One region of the Paenibacillus motobuensis genome, then DNA from elsewhere that is predicted to be linked to it. Evidence: a T-box and tRNA genes for the amino acid it is inferred to sense, from the RefSeq annotation. Region 1 holds a T-box; the other holds one or more tRNA genes.

The links. The T-box of region 1 lies ahead of ABD014_RS14850 (valine--tRNA ligase). A T-box ahead of a tRNA ligase gene usually reads a tRNA of that ligase, here a tRNA-Val.
Region 2: it has a tRNA-Val gene. The T-box ahead of ABD014_RS14850 (valine--tRNA ligase) is inferred to sense a tRNA for this amino acid. The anticodon was not compared.

What each region holds. Positions count from the first base shown of each region.
Region 1 is NZ_BAAACX010000013.1:27,075-38,012, forward strand. Features, by position in the region: gene ABD014_RS14845 (bifunctional folylpolyglutamate synthase/dihydrofolate synthase) at 1-193, opposite strand, end outside; gene ABD014_RS14850 (valine--tRNA ligase) at 687-3,359, opposite strand; T-box leader at 3,471-3,742, opposite strand; gene ABD014_RS14855 (LysM peptidoglycan-binding domain-containing protein) at 3,993-5,258, opposite strand; gene ABD014_RS14860 (RluA family pseudouridine synthase) at 5,444-6,349, opposite strand; gene hemL (glutamate-1-semialdehyde 2,1-aminomutase) at 6,346-7,647, opposite strand; gene hemB (porphobilinogen synthase) at 7,694-8,698, opposite strand; gene cobA (uroporphyrinogen-III C-methyltransferase) at 8,717-10,285, opposite strand; gene hemC (hydroxymethylbilane synthase) at 10,293-10,938, opposite strand, start outside.
Region 2 is NZ_BAAACX010000028.1:110,405-121,342, forward strand. Features, by position in the region: gene ABD014_RS24410 (helix-turn-helix transcriptional regulator) at 74-703, opposite strand; gene trhO (oxygen-dependent tRNA uridine(34) hydroxylase TrhO) at 737-1,624, opposite strand; gene ABD014_RS24420 (PIG-L deacetylase family protein) at 1,758-2,459, shown strand; gene ABD014_RS24425 (DoxX family protein) at 2,525-3,067, opposite strand; gene ABD014_RS24430 (polysaccharide deacetylase family protein) at 3,319-4,077, opposite strand; gene ABD014_RS24435 (cysteine hydrolase family protein) at 4,214-4,864, shown strand; gene ABD014_RS24440 (DNA-3-methyladenine glycosylase family protein) at 4,978-5,649, opposite strand; gene abc-f (ribosomal protection-like ABC-F family protein) at 5,684-7,660, opposite strand; gene ABD014_RS24450 (RAxF-45 family protein) at 7,779-7,928, opposite strand; gene ABD014_RS24455 (DUF7010 family protein) at 8,056-8,601, opposite strand; tRNA gene ABD014_RS24460 (tRNA-Val) at 8,892-8,964, opposite strand; gene ABD014_RS24465 (hypothetical protein) at 9,271-9,492, shown strand; gene ABD014_RS24470 (GNAT family N-acetyltransferase) at 9,739-10,188, shown strand; gene ABD014_RS24475 (DUF3892 domain-containing protein) at 10,283-10,522, shown strand; gene ABD014_RS24480 (MBL fold metallo-hydrolase) at 10,582-10,938, opposite strand, start outside.

The sequences.
Region 1 (10,938 bases):
AACCCTTGCCATTCGTTCCTGCAACATGGATAAATTTCAGCTTGCGCTGTGGGTTGCCGAGACGCTCCATCATGAGCTCAATACGCTCCAGTCCTGGACGGATCCCGAACGCAATTAGCCCATTAATCCATTCTACCGCTTCGTTATAATCCTGCAGAGATTGCTTGTTTCCTTCCTCAGTATGAGCCCCCATGAAATTCACCTTCGTCTATGATTTATAAAGAGGTAGTTCAAAAAGTCCGCTTTTGATAAGAAAACCTGATCGAGGTCGTTCAAGGATGAGCGACCGCGATTCAAAGGTAGGTTTTCTTGCGATATAGAATTTCATCAGCTATGCTGATAACTTATAAATTCTATATCTAACACGAAGTAATATCAGTGGAGTGATCTCGGCATCGAATCTTGAATTCAGCCGGGTCTAAGCGAATGCTTACGAAGTCATGTTTCCTTCGGAAACATCTCAAGTGCTCACGTACCCACTACGTACGCTCCGCTCCTCAGACCCTAGCTTCATCCAACCTTCTTGGTGCTGAAAACCGACCTTTTGAACAATATATAGTTAAAATTATGGATTGCAGGATGCCTGTTCCCTGATCCAAATCCTTACGCCTCAGCGCAGAACAATCGGACTGTTACCTCTGATAACAATCCGATTGTTCTATTGCAAGGACGTAGAGGCAATGGCACTAGGCTTTTAATTCATTGATTCTTGCAAGCACCTTGTCGCGTTTGGCAGAGTAATCATTCATCTTAGCACGCTCTTCTTCAATCACCTTGGCAGGTGCTTTAGAGACAAAGCCTTGATTGGACAATTTCTTCTCCACACGTTCTACTTCTTTATTCAAGTGGTCAATTTCTTTCTCCAGACGAGCGATTTCCTGACTGATATCGATCAGGCCGGCCAGCGGCAGATACAATTCCGCTCCTGTGACAATCGCTGTCATTGCTTTATCCGGCGCTTCTACCTTCAGTGAAGCTTCGTAATCGGACGTGTTACAGAACCGGCGAACATAGTGTTCGTTACGGCTAAGGATGTCAAGCAACTCAGAGGAGCCCGGCTTAACGATCAACTCGATTTTCTTGCTCATCGGTACGTTCACTTCAGCACGAATGTTGCGAACCGAGCGAATAATATCGATCAGTAGATTCATTTCCTGAACTGCATCCGGCGCTTCCATTGCAGGGTCATACGTAGGCCATTCAGCCAAAGTAATCGTATCGCCACTGTGCGGCAAATGCTGCCATATTTCCTCGGAAATATACGGCATGAACGGATGGATCAGTCTCAGCGTACGATCGAGCACATAAGCAAGCACCGATTGTGTCTTGCGTTTGGCATCCGCATCTTCACCATAGAAGCTCAGCTTCGCGAATTCAATATACCAGTCGCAGAGATCATCCCAGATGAAATTGTACAATACACGGCCGGTTTCGCCAAATTCATAGGAATCGATTAGACGAGTTACATCCCGAGCTGTCTCATTAAAGCGATGCAAAATCCAACGATCTGAAGTCGAAAGGTTGCCGCTGATGTCGATGTCCTCATAGGACACTCCTTCCATGTTCATCAGAGCAAAGCGCGAAGCATTCCAGATCTTATTGGCGAAATTTCGCGCTTGTTCTACACGCTCCCAATGGAAGCGAACGTCCTGACCAGGCGTACTGCCCGTCGAGATCATATAGCGCATTGCATCAGCGCCGTATCTCTCGATAATATCGAGCGGATCTACCCCGTTACCCAGGGATTTGGACATCTTCTTGCCCTCGCTGTCGCGAACAAGCCCATGCATTAATACATGCTTAAACGGCATTTTGCCTGTAAACTCAAGCGAAGTAAAGATCATACGAGCCACCCAGAAATAAATAATATCATATCCGGTAACAAGTACGTCCGTTGGGAAATAACGTTTGAAATCTTCGCTCTCCTCATTTGGCCATCCTAGCGTCGAAAACGGCCACAAGGCAGAGCTGAACCATGTATCCAGTACATCCTCATCCTGTTTAAGGTCATCCCGTCCGAGCTTGGCGCGGGCTTCTTCCTCGCTGCGGGCAACAACCATCTCTCCGGTCTCTTCGCTATACCAGGCCGGAATACGATGTCCCCACCATAATTGTCTAGAAATACACCAGTCGCGAACATTCTCGATCCAGTGCAGGTAGGTCTTCTCGAACCGTTCTGGAACGAATTCTACACCTTTGCCCGAGTTTTGCTCTGCAATTGCAGCCTCAGCGAGCGGCTTCATTTTGACGAACCATTGCAGGGACAAATAAGGCTCTATAACTGCCCCGGTCCGTTCACTATGGCCTACCTGATGCAGGTGATCCTCAATTCTAATCAATACGCCCATATCCTGTAAATCTTTCACGATCTGCTTGCGGCATTCACTGCGATCCAGGCCCACATACTTGCCAGCCGCATCGTTCATCTTACCGCTCTCGTCCATGACGATAATCTGCGGCAGATCATGGCGTTGCCCTACCTCGAAGTCATTCGGGTCATGAGCCGGGGTGATCTTAACTGCACCGCTACCGAATTCCTTGTCGACATATTCATCAGCGATGATCGGAATTTCTCGGTCCACAATTGGCAGAACAAGCGATTTGCCGATCAAATGGCTATAGCGCTCATCCTTAGGATGAACAGCGACAGCTGTATCACCGAGCATCGTCTCCGGACGTGTCGTGGCAACTGTAATATACCCGTCCCCATCCTTAAGCGGATATTGAAGATGATACAAGTGTCCGTTAACTTCCTTGTACTCCACTTCAATATCGGACAAGGCCGTACGAGCAACTGGGTCCCAGTTGATGATATATCTGCCTTTATAAATCAGACCCTTCTCATACAGCTTCACGAATACTTCGCGAACAGCCTGAGACAGACCCTCATCAAGCGTAAACCGCTCGCGGGAATAGTCAAGCGACAGACCCATTTTGGCCCATTGTTCATGGATCGTATTGGCATACTGCTCCTTCCATTCCCACACTTTCTCAAGGAACTTCTCACGGCCCAGGTCATATCGGCTTATCCCTTGCTCACGCAGCTTCTGCTCCACTTTGGTCTGAGTCGCGATTCCCGCATGGTCCGAGCCTGGCAGCCATAAGGCATCATAGCCCTGCATCCGCTTGGTACGGATCAATATATCCTGCAGCGTGAAGTCAAGCGCATGTCCAATATGCAGCATACCCGTTACGTTAGGTGGTGGAATTACGATCGTAAAAGGCTCGGCTTCAGGCCGCATGCCCGCTTTAAAGAACTCATTCTCCATCCAGTAACGATACCATTTATTCTCCGCGGCTTTCGGATCATAAGTCGTTGGCATTTCTGCCATTGTTTGTGGTGCTTGGTTTTCTGTCATTTTTGCTTCAACCTCCATTACAATTCAACGTAGCCTAGGCGAATTCAGGCCAACAAGTTCAAGAAGCCTGTAATTATTCGCGACGGCAGAAAACACAAAAAGCCTCTCGTCTCAAAGGACGAAAGGCTTTATCTTTCGCGGTACCACCTTTGTTTCGCAAGATGCCTGGCATCCGCCTGGCGATTCAGTCAAGCATGGCTTGTCGCTTGCGACACTTATACAGATAACGGCTGCAACCGGCCCGCTCTAATGGTGAGACATCACCAGTTCAAACGGACGACTCCCGGGCGACTTCGGATAGCAGTATCCTGCGGAATCTTCCAGCGACACAACTCCGCTCTCTGAAGGGCTCACTTCCTACTCTTCCCGTTCCAAGTCTTTACATTTAGTGTGTTCAGAAAATCTTATTTTGATAACAAATATGTGTCTTAGAAAATAAGAAATAGCATATCTTTGTAAAATCTATATTATCATAACGTGGATGAGGCTGTGAGTCAATATGACAAACGCACAAGCCCACTTAAAAGTTGGCTGAAGCAAAAAGGACCATCCAGATTGAACCTTAACGGTCCTCTGAATAGTCCTGCAGACGCTCCTTCACCTGCCTGTGCATTGCGGAGCTTCAATATAATATCAAGGGATATATAACACTTGTCCTTCAGCCAGATTATGCTCGGACAGACGGTTATACAGCTGCAGTTCGCGCGTGCTAAGCTGGTAGCGCTCCGCAATATCATCCAGCGTCTCTTCCCGCTGCACGATCACGAGGCGAACCTTACGGAACGGAGTTTGATCCTCTGTATTGCCCAGGAACAGGCTCTTCCAACGGACCTCTTCTCCTTCTTCCTGATCAGGGATGACAATAGCTTCCTCGAAGTAATCTACACCATTATCCTTATCTGGACGATTGTTTATCAGCTTGCTGATGCCAAAGCCTTCATCGCGATCCTTGCTATCGTGCTTCTTGCTGCCAAAGGCAACCTTCAGCTCCTTCTTCCCTTCCTGAGCATGCGCTCCTTCTTCCTTCTCTTGTTCAACACTTTCCTCAAATACTTCTACAGCCTCTGCATCTTCAACCTCTGCGGTAACATCCTCCACTTCAGCCTCTGCATAGCTGTCTGTCTTCAATACAGCTTCCGCCTCATCCGCTCGTTCGGAATGGGCATTCACTTGCTCTTGATCTTCAGACCATACTGTCGAATCAGGCTCCTCTGCCTCTTCCCACTCCGCAGTCTCCAACGGACGCTCCACTTCATTAAGCCCCTTGTCCGCCGTAAATGTCGGTGTCAATAACGGAGCTGAGTCAAGCCATGATAACGTCTCCTCATTCTGTTCTTCGTGCTGCTCACGGGCCCCGTCCTGCTGTTCGGATGAGAAAGCTTCCTGTACAACATATGAATGATCTACCGAAACTTTAGGCAACTGATACGAGTAATTGTCCTGCTGGGACTGAACCTCCTCCACTTCTTCCGCTCCGAGAACCGGTTCATGCGCGGCTACATACTCCCTGTCCATCCATTCTTCCGCGTCTGAACGCATAGTGGCCGTCTCAATTCCCTGCAAAGATAGAACTCCCGTAATATTCAAGCTGCGAGCGCTAAGCAAATCTACGTCGAAATTTTCGATTTCCACCGTAATCTCCTCTAGCTTGTTAACCCGACTGAGTGGAACCGTAATCTCAACAGGGATCCAATGCTCCAGCTCCCGACTCTCTCCCTCACCGCGATAAAGGCCTGACAACAGTAAATGACCGCGCAGAGCCGCATATTCATCACCGGGATATACTTGGATTTTCGGAAAAAGTTCAATCTCCTCCAGTTCCTCGATGCCGATCACATCTTCGGATAGATGGACGCGCTCGTAAACATCAAAACGCAGGCCGTAGGAATGATCAACCAAGAACACTACCTCCTTTTTTAGCAAATCCGAATATGACCCACATCCCCTTAAGAGGTTGTTCAAAAAGTCCTTTTTGAACACGTACATAAAGATGGATGGTCCAAATCTTCGCTCATTCTATCTATATGCTAAAAAAAGAAGAGCATGCCTTCTATTTCGGCATGCTCTTTCAGATCAATATATAACTAGGACAAGGCCAACTGCTCTCGCAATCGAAGCCACTCCTGAGGCCAAGGATCATCTACTCGAATCAATTCTCTTGTAAGCGGATGGGCAAAGATTAGACTCTCGCCATGCAGCGCTTGGTAGGGAAGTAGCTTCGTGCTGCCTCCATATAGAGCATCTCCAAGTAGAGGATGCCCGGCATAACTTAAATGAACGCGGATTTGATGCGTTCTTCCGGTCTCCAGTGTCAATCGGACTATGCTCGCCTGATTCAGCGTCTCCACCAGTTCAACATGCGTAACCGCTCTTTGCCCGGAAGGAGAGACACGGCGGCGCTGATTATGGTGCCGGTCCCGCCCAATCGGCTCATCAATGATTCTAAGCGCAGGACTTACTATCCCTTGTACTAGCGCAACATATACCCTAGAGATCTCTTTCCGTGCCATCGCCGCATCAAGCTTAAGCTGTGCATAAGCATTCTTCGCGTACAGCACAGGACCGGACGTATATTCATCCAGCCGATGAATATGGAGCGGGGCGGCCTTCTCTCCACGTTCCGCATAAATAGCAGATACTCGGTTCGCCAGTGTAGGTTCGCGGCTTTCTCCGTCCGGATGAACCTTAATCCCCGTAGACTTATGTACGACGAGACAAAAGTCATCCTCATACAAGATCTCCGGAGGAGTGCCCATTGGCTCAAAAGAAGATTGCTTCGGCGGGAACAAAAGCAGACGGAGGCGATCCCCCGCCAGCTTGATGCCGCCCTCAGCTTCAAGCGTCTTCAATAGCTTGGGCGGCGCTGCTAGTTCATCGTGCAGCCAGGCCATAACCGCTTCATATCGTCCGCCATTCTCCGGCACTGGCAGCCTGCCAGGCATCAGCTCCAGCCATTCACCCCGCCTCTGCCCTGCCGACTTCAGACTCACAGTCGTCTCAGCGCATTGCGATGCGCTTCAATGGTCAGCTCGATATCTTCATCTGTATGCACGCCCGAGATGAACATGCCTTCAAATTGAGATGGCGCAACATTAATTCCTTCCTCAGACAGCGCCGCGAAGTAGCGGCGGAATAGGCCCAGGTCACTGGTCTTAGCCGTCTCAAAGTTGACAACTGTCTGGTCGGTCAGGAAAGGACACATCATTGAACCAACACGGTTGATCGTGCAAGGGAGTCCACGCTCCTTCACATTTGCCGTAAAGCCTGCCTCCAATTTGGCTGACAAGTTCTCAAGACGATCATATACTTCTGGAGTCAAGAGAGATAAAGTCGTGAAGCCAGCAGTCATTGCCAGCGGATTACCGCTCAATGTTCCCGCTTGATAAATAGGACCAGACGGAGCAATCTGTTCCATGATCTCCTTCTTACCGCCATATGCCCCGACAGGCAAGCCGCCTCCGATGACTTTACCCAGACAGGTCAAATCCGGTGTGATGCCGAAGCGACCTTGTGCGCAGTTCAAGCCTACGCGGAATCCGGTCATGACTTCATCGAAAATAAGCACGCTGCCATATTCTGTAGTCAAACGACGCAGACCTTCAAGGAAGCCTGGCTGTGGCGGTACAACGCCCATATTACCGGCTACCGGCTCAACAATGACACCAGCAATCTCTTCGCCAAAGCGCTTGAATGCCAGCTCAACCGATTCCAGATCATTGTAAGGTACAGCGATCGTGTTAGAAGCAACCCCTTCGGGAACGCCAGGACTGTCCGGGAGGCCTAATGTCGCAACTCCGGAGCCAGCCTTGATCAGTAGACTATCCGCATGACCGTGATAAGAGCCTTCAAATTTCAAAATCTTGCTTCTGCCTGTATATCCCCGAGCTAGCCGGATAGCGCTCATCGTCGCTTCCGTACCTGAGTTAACCATCCGTACGATATCGATGGATGGTACGCGCTCTACGACCAGCTTTGCCATCTCAGTCTCTAGCAAAGTAGGCATGCCGAAGCTTGTCCCCTTGGCAGCAGCCTCTTGGAGCGCCTTTACCACTTCAGGATGAGCATGGCCCATAATGAGTGGTCCCCAGGAACCCACATAGTCGATGTAGCTGTTGCCGTCGATATCATATACTCTTGAACCGGAGGCGTGCTCCGCATAAATCGGTGTTAATCCGACGGACTTGTAAGCCCGCACTGGACTATTCACACCTCCAGGCAAATATTGCTTTGCTTCCTCAAAAGCCGTATAGGAACGTCCATCCTGCTTGCGTCCGAGCTTTTCATTCATTGCAGCTTCACTCCTCACCTTGTTCGGTAGAATCTATTGGAATCAATTATTTGCCTTCACGCAGCCAGCTCGCAGCATCCTTGGCAAAATACGTAATGATGATATCCGCGCCAGCCCGCTTCATGCCAAGCAGCATTTCCGTTACAATTGCGCGTTCGTTGATCCAGCCCTGCATCGCAGCAGCTTTAACAAGGGAGTATTCACCGCTGACATTGTAAGCGACAAGTGGCAGATCGAATTGATCGCGAACGACACGAAGCACATCGAGGAAGGCCAGAGCCGGCTTCACCATCAGCATATCGGCACCCTCTAGCACATCAGACTCGGCTTCACGCAGTGCTTCGCGAACATTGGCCGGGTCCATCTGATATGTCTTGCGGTCTCCGAACTGCGGAGCCGAATCAGCTGCCTCACGGAATGGTCCGTAGAATGCAGAAGCATATTTCACGGAATATGCCATAATCGGCACCTGGCTGAAACCTGCTTCATCCAACCCTGCACGGATCGCTGCGACATAGCCGTCCATCATGTTAGATGGAGCGATAATGTCCGCTCCTGCCTCCGCTTGGGAGACCGCCGTGCGAACCAACAATTCCAGCGATTCATCATTCAGCACATCGCCGCACACATGCCCGTCGCGCTCATAGGTATGCACCATGCCGCAATGCCCATGATCTGTGAACTCGCATAAGCAAGTGTCAGCCACAACGAGCAGATCCGGATACAGCGATTTGATCTTGCGTGTAGCCTGCTGCACGATGCCGTCCTCGGCGTAAGCTCCCGAGCCTACACTGTCCTTGGACTCCGGTATACCGAATAGCAATACTGCACTGATTCCCAGTTCGGCAATCTCCTTAATTTCTTGTTCCAACGTATCCAACGAAAATTGATATACCCCGGGCATCGAAGTTATTTCATTCTTAATCCCATTGCCAGGAACGACAAAGATCGGTTGAATGAAATCATCCACAGTTAATACCGTCTCACGCACTAGGCCACGAATGCCCGCAGTTTGGCGCAAACGGCGATGTCTTACAATTGGAAAAGCCATATATAATTCCTCCTAATTCTATAAGTAGGTTAACGGTCGTGTTGAATTTTGCGCTTGCTTCCAGGTACATAGTCCAGCCACCAGGCTTGGAATCGTAGACTCCTCAGCGATTACCGCCACGTTCAATCCAGCTTGCTCTGCCGTCTTCGCAGTAACTGGACCGATACAGCAAATTGCTGCACCTGCAAGCGCCTGAACAGGATCAGCTATTCCCATCCTGCTCAGAGCCGACAGGAAATTGGTCACCGTCGACGAACTGGTGAAGGTAACAGCATGAATTCCGCCCTGCTCCAGCAGCTTAAGCAATTCATCGTCTTCATCCCCGGTCGGTACGGTCTCGTACATAACCGCATCCGTCACGCTGAGTCCTCTGTCCTGAAGCACCTCAGCCAGCCAGGCCCGAGCCAGGTTGCCACGGGGAAGAAGCACTTTCTGACCGGCCAGCAATTGCTGATCAAAAGCTTCGAACAAACCTTCAGCCTGAAAATGGCTAGGTAGCTCCTCAGCAGCAATTCCGTAATGGCGCAGCGCTTCCTTGGTCGCTGGACCAACCGCGGCAATGCGGGCGGCGTGCAGTGCGCGAATGTCTTTTCCAAGTCTGTCCAGATGCCTGAAGAAATACTCTACCCCATTGACGCTCGTGAAAAACACCCAATCATACTGATCCAAATCCTCTAGGGCCTTAGACGTCGCATTTAAATATTCCGAATTAAGCATCACCGTCTCAATGACCGGAAATTCATAGGTTTCTCCGCCCAACTCTTCGATCTGCTTCACTAATTCGCTTGCTTGGGAACGGGAACGGGTCACCAGAAATCTCGCGCCGAAGAGAGGCATATCCTCGGCCCACTTCAGCAGCTCGCGCTGCCGGACCGCCTCGCCGACGACGATCACAGCAGGTGATTCGAATTTTGCGGCGAGTACCTTCTGTTCGATATCTTCCAGCGTGCCGATCAATACGGCCTGCTCCGCGCGGGTCCCCCAGCGAATAAGAGCAACCGGTGTCTCCGGCGGCCTGCCATGTTTGATTAGCTGCGTAGCGATATGGCCGATTTTGGCTAATCCCATCATAAAGACGAGTGTACCCGTAGCCTGGGTCAACTTGGCCCAATCAATCGATAGATCCAGCTTGTCTTGACTCTCATGTCCGGTAATGATCGATAAGGATGAAGCAATATCTCGATGGGTAACGGGAATACCAGCATAAGCTGGGACAGCAATCGCTGCGGTTATACCCGGAACGATCTCATACGGAATCTTGTGCTGCCGCAGCAGACCGGCCTCTTCACCGACGCGACCAAAGATCGTCGGATCTCCACCCTTGAGACGGACCACAATCTTGCCTGACAACGCGAGATCAACAAGCAGTTGATTAATCTCTTCCTGCTTCATCGTGTGTCGGTTCACTGTCTTGCCTACATAAATCTTCTCGGTGCCGCGCTTCGTCCGCGTCAAGAGGCTCGGATTCGCCAGCCGATCATATACGACTACGTCCGCTTTCTCCAGGCACTCCAGCCCCTTCAGTGTAATTAAGCTCGCATCACCTGGGCCTGCGCCAACTAAATATACTTTACCTGCTCCAGCCATTCCTCCATCACTCCCTGGCCCCGGCCAATATTCGATCTGCACCTTGTAGAATCAATTTCTGTGCTACATCCTCCCCAAGCTGGATCGGGTTGTCTCCGGTAAGGCTTTCTTTCAGGATCAGGCTTCCGTCAGGTGCACCGACCATTCCGGTCAAAGTCATCAATCCTGTACCCGATCCAGCCGCCACTCCGTCAGCAGCTCCGTTCCACACCGCAAAGGCCCCAATCGGAACCTGGCAGCCGCCGTTCAATACAGCGAGGAAGCGCCGCTCCGCAGTAACGGTAAGCGAAGTAATGTGATCGTTATACAAAGACAGCAGGATCTTGAGCTCAGCATCATCTTCACGGCACTCTAGTCCAAGAGCCCCTTGTCCAACTGCCGGAAGACAGACATCAACCGGCAACAGTGAAGAAATTCGATCTTCCCAACCCATCCGCTTGAGCCCGGCCGCTGCTAGAATAATCGCGTCGAAACCTTCTGTCTCCAGCTTGCGCAGACGGGAATCAATATTTCCACGAATCGATTCCAGCTGTAAGTCAGGTCGCTTCGCACGAAGCTGACTGGAACGACGCAGGCTGCTCGTACCTACCTTAGCGCCATGCGGTAGTTCCTCCAAGGAGAGCCCCTCTTTGGAGATTAACGCATCCCTGGGT
Region 2 (10,938 bases), on a different contig from region 1:
TGCATAGATAGATAAAAAAGACTTCGGAAGGCATTTTGCTTTCGAAGTCTTTTTTGTAAACAATTTATCGACATTATTGTTTATGGATGACATAGACACAGCGTTTGCCCTGTTGCACCAGACATTCCGTTCTTTCGACCTTCGTATCTAGCAGGGTCTCGAACAGCTTCAGTTCACAGTCGCAGGCATGATTATATTGATCGGCGATTTTTGAGATCGGACAATTATGTTCTTTTAATACGAAGCTTCCGTCCTCTTGAGCCGTGCATTCCGTCATATATCCGTTCTCGTTCTGAATTTCGGCCAAGCGTCGGACCTTCTCATTGAAATCCTTCCCTTGCATTTCGGATTCATATCTTCCGGTAAGCTTCTCTTTACGGCGTTCAAATAGCTGATTAACCATGTCCTCGCCAGTCTCTTCAGCCAGAGCATTTAGCAGATCGAGCGTCAGGTTATGGTAGCTCTTGGGGAACATGCTTTCCGCTGTATCCGTCAGGCCGTAGACCGCGGTCGGGCGGCCCATTGTCTGACGGATCATCTTCGATTCAATTAGCCCGTCGCGTTCCATAGAGCTAATATGTCTTCGAACGGCCATTTCCGTAATTTGCAGCTCATTGGTAATTTCCTTGGCGCTGAGGGGACCGGCTGTTTTCATCATATGCAGAATCCGCTCTCGGGTGGATAAAGGTTGTATCTGATTCATAACAGACCCTCCCTTGGGTGAGTAGTCGCCTTGTTATAGAACTTCCACGGCATCCTTGCAGGCATCAGAACAGAAACCGTGATGTATCTCTTCACAATCCTCACAGCAAATATGTTGTAAGTTACATACCGGACAGTTTATATAACGATCATGGGTGGTTCCGCAGTGGTAGCACTTGCCGATCACAATATCTTCATCAGTCCGGTTGATCGGAACGGAGATCCGTTCGTCAAATACATAGCACTTGCCATCCCATAGCCGGCCCTGAACCTCGGGGTCCTTGCCATATGTGACGATGCCGCCTTCCAGTTGGGAGACGTCCTTGAAGCCTTCATTCAGCAGGAAGCCCGTCAGCTTCTCGCAGCGTATTCCACCAGTACAATAGGTAAGGATGGTCTTGTCCTTATAATCGCTCAGATTATCGCGAATCCATTCGGGGAACTCGCGGAAGGAACCGACCTCGGGACGGATCGCGCCACGGAAGTGTCCGATGTCATATTCGTAATCGTTGCGTCCGTCGATGACCACGACATCATCGCTCTGCAGCTTCTCGTAGAACTCGGCAGGGGACAGGCGCTTGCCGCTCAGTTTATTAGGATCAAGCTCATGCTCATAGCGGAAGGTGACCAGCTCCTTCTTGTGCCGAACAAACATCTTCTTGAAAGCATGCTGGTCGGTTTCGTCGATCTTGAAGAAGATGTCCTCAAATCCAGGGATTGCGCGGAGATCATTCATATATATATCTGTCTGCTCCACTGTGCCGGATACAGTCCCGTTAATACCTTCGCTCGCGATCAGAATACGCCCCTTCAGCCCAAGCTCTTTGCAATATTGCAGATGCTCTGCCGTAAAAATTTCAGGCGAATCGATCGGTGTGAATTTATAATATAGTAAGATGCGGTAGTTCGTTGTTTGACTCATTTATTTCATCACCTATTTAAGATTTTAGATTATAATTAAGATTCTACTGCATTGTAGAGAATTTTGCCGACTTAGTCAATATTAAAGTATAGTAAGTATGTTAAGAGGTTTTTGATGTAGAGGAGGAATATGGATGAATAGAAACGTTGGCTTCGTATATGCGCATCCGGATGATGAAACTTTTGGCTGTTCCTTTCTGATCCGGCAAATTGCAGATGAGGGGGGGAATCCCGTGCTGCTCACGGCTACTCCTGGTAATGCGGGTAAGACAGGACGTCTTGGACCGATGACTCAGGAGGAGCTGGCGGCGAAGCGTAGAATCGAGCTGCAGCAAGCTGCTGATATTCTCGGCATTTCCGAAGTCGTTCATCTGGAGTTGGGGGACGGAAAATTGAAGGAAGTGGACCAGAATGTTCTAGCTGCCCATGTGGCAGACTTCCTGCGTAAGCATCAAATCGAGATAGTCATTACTTTCCCTGAGGATGGAATGTCAGGGCATGCTGACCATATCGCGATACATCATGCAGTAAATAAAGTTGTGTTTGCCGGTCAAGTTCCTTCTGTACAGAAGCTGTATTATAACTGTCTGCCCTCGAAGCATGATGCGAACGGTATAGCGAGTGTGCTGAGTGTAGGCGCGAATGGGAACTGGCAAATGAAGCGCGATGCGCTGGCGGCACATGAATCGCAAATCTGGTCGATTGAAAGAGTATTTGGGGATTTGCAACAAGTGGGGCCAGAGTCTTTTGGCGCGGAATACTTCCAGCTCGTCTGGGAACGGGGAGTACATCATCCGCATAAGCAAGAACAATCAATCTTCGATGATTTAACATAAAGTGACATAATGAAGGCCCGCCTCCTAATTAGGAGCCGGGCCTTTGTACTGTATACCAGGATCGATTAATGGGCCAAATGTTTTACTTTCATCTTGTTATTTGGAGCCCCATTGATTGTCTTGTCTTGATCCTTCTTATGGAACAAGCCGCGCAAGTAAGGCATAAGGTAGTAGTCGAGTCCGATTTTGCCTGCATTAGCGGCAGCTACGACAACCAGTACTTCAAGCAGGAGCATCTGTGCGTTGGTGCTCACGGTTCCCGAGAAGAGGAAGGCTGCGTTCATGACGAGTCCCATCAGGGCTGCGAAGGTTGTGAATGTACCGAGAATAAGTCCGAGACCAACTAGGAATTCGCCTAAAGGAATGATGATGTTGAAGGCGTTAACTCCCGGAAGAGCTACATGCTGCAGGAAGGTTGCCCACCAAGCTTGAACGGCGGGGTGGTCACCTGCACTGTTCGCGATCGCCCCGTTCAGGAAGCCGGCTGCATCGAAGCCGCCTGTGAGTTTATGCCACCCGGCTGTAATCCATTGGTAGCCGAGATAAATACGGATTACGGTTAATAACCACATTGCCACTTTGTTTGTTCTTAAGAAATTGTTAAACATAAGAACCACTCCCTATTTGTATTTGTCATTGTCTGGATGATCATCTTTGATGATTTTATTATAAGTGATATTTTTCACAATACATGTGATTTAAATCACAAATAATAAAATTTGAATAAATAAATTTTTAAGTGTTGTTTTAGGGTATTAATAAAGCCCGATGCTTGGGTCGTCATCGGGCAATCTTAGATCTCAAGCAAGCGAACTATCTGGCTGCTACATCTGTACGGACAACGCCGACATCGGAAGCGTTAATGGTTCACTTCAATATGCTGTTTAGGAGAAACTTTATGGGTGAGCAGCTCAGAGACGGTCACGAAGGAGAAGCCTCTTTTTTTCAACTCAGGTAAAATCACCTTCAGTGCTTCAGGGGTCTGAGAACTGCGGTAGACAAAATCATGCATAAGCACAATATCTCCATTGCGGGCGTTATTTAGCACCTTGCGCACAATTTTGTTTACGCCGGGCGAGGACCAATCCCTCGTATCCTGGTGCCAGGACCATAGAATTAATTGCATATTGTTCTGCTTCGCCAAGTTAATGATATTTTCGTTGTAGACACCACCAGGAGGGCGGAATAACACGGCTTTATGTCCGGTCGTTTGATAAATAACTTGCTGAGCCTGGTCCATTTCATTTTTAATGGTATTAACTGACAAAGTTTCAAAGGCTGGATGGTGATACGAGTGATTGCCGATTTCATGGCCAGCGGCCAACTCTTTCTTGACGAGTTCAGGATAACGCTTGACACGTTCGCCAACGACGAAGAAGGTCGCCTTCGCATCATATTTCTCCAGCAGCTCGAGAATTTTCGGCGTCAGCTTCGCATCCGGGCCGTCGTCGAAAGTCAGGGCAATAAATTTGTCCTGGGTAGGGACCTCCCATACGATGTCACCTCGCGACTCATAGTAAGCTCTGTCTTTGGGCACAGAGCGGGCTTCCGCTGAACCAGGAAGATGAACTAATGCCGCGGACAAGATGAGCAGCAAGAGCAGTTTGGGCTTTAGCATGTTCGTAAAGTTCCTCCCTCTACATTTTTCACAGGATCTTATCACACAGGACAGGTGTGGCATTCAATTATTTTGGATGATTTCTTGAAAAAATATCCCTAATCTTAAGCGAGGTCCGCTAAAAGGAGGATTCACGATGAGTTATACCTCTCCAAATTGGAGTCGGTCTGTGTTGTTAACGATCGATACGCAAAATGATTTTACGTTGCCAGAAGCAGTGGCAATGGTTCCAGGAACCTTTGAAGTATTGCCAAAAATAGAGCAGATGCTTGCCGTTTACCGAGCGCTGACCATGCCGATTATACATGTCGTCCGTCTGTATCAAGAGGATGGGTCCAATGTAGATCTATGCCGAAGAGAGTCGATTGAGAAGGGACTGCAAGTCGTTGCCCCGGAGACAGAGGGAGCGGAGCTGGTCCATTCGATTCGCCCGCTCAATTATAGCGGGCTGGATTCCAGACGACTGCTTAATGGAGAGTTTCAGGCGGTTGGAGACCAGGAGTGGATCCTGTACAAGCCACGTTGGGGCGCATTTTATAGCACTTCACTTGAGCATTTTCTCAGGGAACGAGGAATTGACACGATTCTTTTTACAGGCTGTAATTTCCCAAATTGTCCGAGAACCTCCATGTATGAAGCCAGTGAACGAGATTTCCGCGTTGTTATGATAGCTGACGCGATGTCCCAGGTGTATAAGAAGGGAATGAAGGAGATGAGGAATATCGGCGTACATGTATGCAGCTTGGCCGAAGCAGTAAGTGAAGTGGAACAGACATTAGGGAGGTAAGTGATCCAGGATGATTCTGGATATAAAAAACACACCGTATCAAAGAACTCTTGTTGCGATGATACGGTGTGACAAGAGGCATATATGGAAAGATCGAGTGAAGAGGATATAAATTAGTGGGCTGCCTGACTGACCCGTTCTTCCAGCGTTTCACCCGAATCTACATGACCTGTATTGATCGCTTCCCACAGATAGATCGAGGCGATGGAGCCATAAGGCTCCCACATATGTGCAACCTGCTGCAGGTATTTGCGGTCTGACCGTTCTTCCATATTATGCAGCCATCTTGCGGCACGCTGCAGCCCGGCATCTCCAATAGAGACAATATTCTCACGCCCGAGGCCGAAGATCAGGAACATTTCCGCCGTCCATTTGCCAATCCCTTTGATCGAGACGAGCTTGGCTGTGGCATCTTCATCATTTAGCTCCTGAAGTCGCTCCAGGTCGACATCTCCGGATAGTACCTTATCACATAGATCACGGATATATGCGACTTTGGCGGTAGAGAGTCCGGCGGCACGAAGATCTTCATCGCTCTGCGCTGAGAGGGCAGCCGGGGACAATTCCCCGGCCAGTTCAATCACCCGACTGCGGATCGATGCGGCCGCTTTGACGGAAATCTGCTGACTGATGATCGATCGTGCTATAGAGGCAAAATGCGGTTCCTGGGTGTTAGTTTTTACCTCGCCAATCAGAGCAATCAAAGTTCCCATACGGGAATCAGCTGCTGATAGCGATTTGACTCGCGGGTCATCGGCATGTATATGGAATGCGATTGAGCTCATTCGTATAACATCCTCTCAATTTTAATGATCCGAATTATTGGTCATCGTCTTCAAGCATCGCAATATATTTCTCGATCAAACTGTCCAACTCCTGCTGAATTTCATTTTGCTGTGTCTGAAGGTTGGATAGTTGATCTGCATCGTAAGCCGTTTCCGGTTCCAGCATAGCTGCGTGGATCAATTTCAACGTCTGTTCTAAATCGGCGATATCACGCTCCATCTTCTGAATCGTGGCTGGATTAGGTGTTGCTGAAGTTTGCGTCGGTTTGGCCAGTTGCTTTGATTGCTGTGGTTTTGCTGTCGAACTCGGAATTGAGCTAATGGCCTTTGCTTCATCATGTTCAGGAGTAGAAGGAGAGTCGACGACCATAGATTTTCTTCTTTCCAGCTCACTCCTGTAGTCCTCAAAGTTCCCAAGCGTCACGGTCATTTGTCCGTTCTCAAGCGCCCATACCTGCCTTGCAATCTTGTTAATAAAATATCGGTCATGGGACACGGCCAGAACAGTACCAGGGAACTCTTCCAGAGCATCTTCCAACGCTTCCCGTGAGTCGATATCAAGATGGTTCGTCGGTTCATCGAGCAGCAGCAGGTTAGGCTTACGGTACATCAGTATAGTCAACCGCAGCCGCGTCCATTCTCCTCCGGAGAGATTGCAAACTTTCTTGAAGACATCGGCTCCGTAGAAGAGGAAGCGAGCCAGTTGGTTTCTGGCCTCACCGGTCTCCATTCCGATCTCGGAGCGGAAGTATTCCAGTACGGTCAGATTCAGATCTGACGGAGCGGATTCTTGGGCTAAATAACCTGTCTCGGTTCTTGAACCCAGGCGAATCTCACCTGTATCAGTAGCAGCCATGCCCAAAACACATTTAAGTAAAGTGCTCTTGCCCGAACCATTTCCGCCGATGAGCGCCGCTGTCTCCCCATAGCGGAGCGTATGCGTTATTTCGCTGTATAACTGCCGGTCACCGATGGATTTACCGACTCCGGTTAATACGAGAGCATCCTTGCCGGAACGGTCGGATTGCTGCAACTGCAGATCAATGCGTTTACGTTCCAGAACGGGCCTCTTCAGCTTGACCATCCGGTCCAACGCCTTCTGCATCGAAGCGGCCCGTCGGTGGAAGCCAGGATTTGGCGGATTGGAGCGGTTGCCCCACTCAATTAACTGCTTGATCGCTTCCTTCATCTTCTGGATTTTCTTCTGCTGCTCCTGGTACTCTGCGAACTGCTGAAGCAGTCTTGTTTCTTTCTCTTCCTTATACTTGCTATAGTTGCAATGATAAGTGAAGGCTTCACCATCTTCAATCTCAATGATCTTGGTGGCAACCGCATCGAGAAAATAACGGTCGTGCGAAGTGATGATGGCTGTACCGCTATAAGTGCCAAGGAATGATTCCAACCATTCGATCGCAGCCATATCCAGATGGTTGGTAGGCTCATCGAGCAGCAGAATATCCGGACTTTGCAGCAAGATTACGGCTAGGCCCACCTTGGTCTTCTCGCCGCCAGATAAGGTAGAGAAGGGGCGGTGATATTGCTCCACCGGAATACCAAGGCCACCGGCCACGCGATCGATTGAAGCTTCAATCTCGTAACCTCCGCCACGTTCGAACTCTTCCTGCATATGGCCATATTGTCTTAGCAATGCCTCCAGCATAGTGGGATTCGTGGCTGTATCTGAGGCGGACATCTCGGCTTCCAGCCGCTGCATTTCTTCTTTTACTTCCAACAAGTTATGAAAAGCGGACTGAAGTACATGGTAGACCGTCTCGCCATTCCCGTAATCCGGGATTTGTGCCAAGGCGCCGATCCGGGCATTTCTACGAATAGCCAGCGTGCCTTGGTCCGGCGTATCACTCCCGGAGATCAACTTCATCAGCGTTGTCTTGCCGCTTCCGTTCCGGCCAATCAAGCCGACTTTCTCGCCTTCTTTGATCTCAAATGATACATCGATTAGTACCAGTTCGGCACCGTAATATTTTTGAATATTTTGACTTTGAATCATCATGATTAAGTTCTCCTTCGACCTATGCCGCTGCTGCCTGTTACCTGTCGAAGACAAAAGAAGGCTGCAGGAAAAACCTGCAGCCTTCTTAGAAACACACACGTATTACAAGTCCGTGAGGTTAAGGGAGGAGCGGCATTTCGCAATTTGTAATGGATATCGAGTTTCTAAAAATGGACAGACGTATCCCGTTGCGAAATGCTTCATGAACAATGCCAAAAACTGCCATCGGCAGCAGGCTCACTCGATTCCATGCAAATTTACGATCCACTCTCCCCACCTCCTTCAAAAACATAATTATTGTAAGTATATGATGGGGGAATGGAAAAATCAAGTAGTGAATTAAAGGCCCAAACTATGCCTCATCTTTATATAAAAAAATCACCTAATAAAGGTGATTAAATAGGATTAGCTTTAAGTTCTCTAAGAATTAAAAGAGCACCAATACCATACACAATAGCTATTGCTAAAGGTACAAGAGTGAATGCCTGATCAACAAGGAATCCACCTAAGATTAGGGAGGAAAAACAGGCGCCTAAAGTAACAAATAAATAAGCTTTGCTCTTATAAACCCACATGTAAGGAAGAAAATGAGAGCCTGCAAGTAAACCGATGGTGAAGGGAAGGTATTCAGGTATGTTCATATACACAATTATAAATACTGGTATGTAAAAAGCTTGGGGAGCTGCCACTATTCCTCCTAAAGTACCTACGGGGTTGCTGGTGGTGAATAAATTAACACCAAGAATTTTACTAATTAGAATTCCAATAGGAAAAATGGCACCTAGGCCAAATATCCAAATTAAACGCACAGCTTCTATTGGAACAACTAAGGGCATAAGGGTGAAAATTAAAAAGACAATTACGCCAGACAGCAAAATGGGGTACCCTTTTTTTGCTTCAAAAATGATTTCCTTTTGTAATTCCTCGAGTGTTTTACTCATAAAATGCACTCCTATAAGTTTAGTAATCTATAACATAGCAAAAATTTACTCGATTTACCATGGTGAATTAGGAAATGAAGACCATAATTCAATGAAAAATACGAAAATAAAACTTTAACAAAATAGGCAGAAGGCCATCAATCATTATTTTGTGGGAAAGATATTGCATTCTCAGCATCTACACTGTTCGTATCAAATTCGTATAATGGCATCAATCGGCACCAAGATATAGATTTATTTTTGTACTAGAAAAACCCTTGAAGCTTAACGCCTCAAGGGTTTCCTCATGATGATCTGTAGTGGGCTCGAACCACTGACCCCTACCCTGTCAAGATAGTGCTCTCCCAGCTGAGCTAACAGATCATATTATAAGTGAAGACAAAATTTATCTTATCAGGAAGGGCCAATTATGTCAAACTTTTTTATATGAATAATGAAGCAATGTTCTACAATTTCCAACCAGAATAAGCATCAGCGACTAATGGGCATTGAAGAAGACCAGACCCTAAAGAACAAGTAAATCCATCCGGTGTCATCGCGCCGGATTTTTTATTTTCAGCAGAATGTCCTACGTATTGGAATAGTCACTTCAGTTCACTAATTATACGATCTCCATTTATTGGAGATTATGAAGATAGGACTATAATCTGAATGGGGGTATCACAAAAAATGAAATTCGATCAAATGGGATTTAGGTTTCGTTGGGGTAAAGTACTTATGATGCTCATGTTGACCGTAACTATGCTGTTGGCTATGACGGGCTGTGGCCTGTCGGCCAGCCAGAAGACGATGGATAGACAAGCCAAGGCTCCATGGTGGTCTAGCCCTTCTATATCTAATGGTGTCTACGCTCCAGCTGTCCAGAAAGAGGTATACTCCAAGGAACCCTGACTTGGAACGGCTTACTCATCTTCCCATCTACGGGAATACCCTTTCTTAGTGACATAGAACATCGGGACAATCAGAAGAACAGAAATGATAATCGCCGCACCAATCGTTAGTCCGTACATCGGTTTATCAGCTCCTTCTCTCCATGTATTACCCCAACTATACATTAGAATTAATTTTTTGTATAATGATGCAAGTTTTTATTTTTAATGTACATTATATAAATTCATGACAATGGGAGGGATAGGAATGGCTGCTGTAATTGTACCCGTGAAGACTGAAGAACAGTTGGAAGAAGCCTGCAATATTCGAAAAGAAGTATTCGTGCAGGAGCAGAAGGTTCCGGAGGAGCTTGAAATCGATGAATATGATGTGATTGGACCGGATGCCCACCACATTCTTATCGAGGTTGACGGAGTATATGCTGCTACAGGCCGTCTAATATACTACAAGGATAATGCGGCAAAAATGCAGCGGATCGCTGTCCGCAAAGACTTCCGTTCACAAGGAATTGGCAAGGTGCTGCTGCTTGCTATGGAGGAGCTGGCTCGTGAGCTGGGATTGACGAAATCTGTGCTGGATGCACAGTGTCAAGCAGAAGCCTTCTATCAGAAGCTTGGCTATGTGACGACTTCTACGGAGACGTTCCTTGATGCGAACATACCTCATGTCAGAATGGAGAAATCGCTGGAGCTCTAATTCTCATACATTCCGCAATTTGGGACAAACTATACACATCCCTCTCAGGGGAGCCCTGTGAAGGGAAACAATGAAGAGGAGATGTGATAGTCAGATGGAAATGAATACACGTGAGACCTTTATCGCAGTCCAGAAAAATGGAGACGGTGATCTTACCGCGTTCAAAACCTCCAACGGCCGGGTTCTTGATTATGAACAGGCGTTACAGGAAGTGAAAGCCGGAGCTATTGCAGGGGTCAATGTATTCAAAGGAAGGGACGGAGAAATGTACATTCGTGGAGATGCGGATGGCGACCCGACCAACAATTTGGACGCATTGCCAAGGTTCGAATAAATCAAATTCCACAATGAAACGATGACAGCCGCAGGCACCTTACCTGCGGCTGCTTATATTTATAAAGAATAGATCTCATGTTGACGCAGAAATTGCATAGGACCTGTTTTGCCAACGTAGTTCTCCATATCATCCGCATAATGCATCAGATAGATCATTTGCTGAATGTCCTCAGGCAGGCTTCGCAGTTCATCCAGCGTCGTATGAACCGCCCCAGGCGAGATAAACTGTACTTCATGCAGAATGGTACGGCAGCCCCGCTCGCGAACAAGCTTCATTAATAACTCTGGTTGAAAAGTCATATCCGCACTGTAGAAAATTTCTTGATTAATATATAGCGAATAACTATCTTTTCCGGGAATATGCGGAGTTTGAATCAATTCAACAGTTAGATTTGGTGACAGAGGACAGGGAAC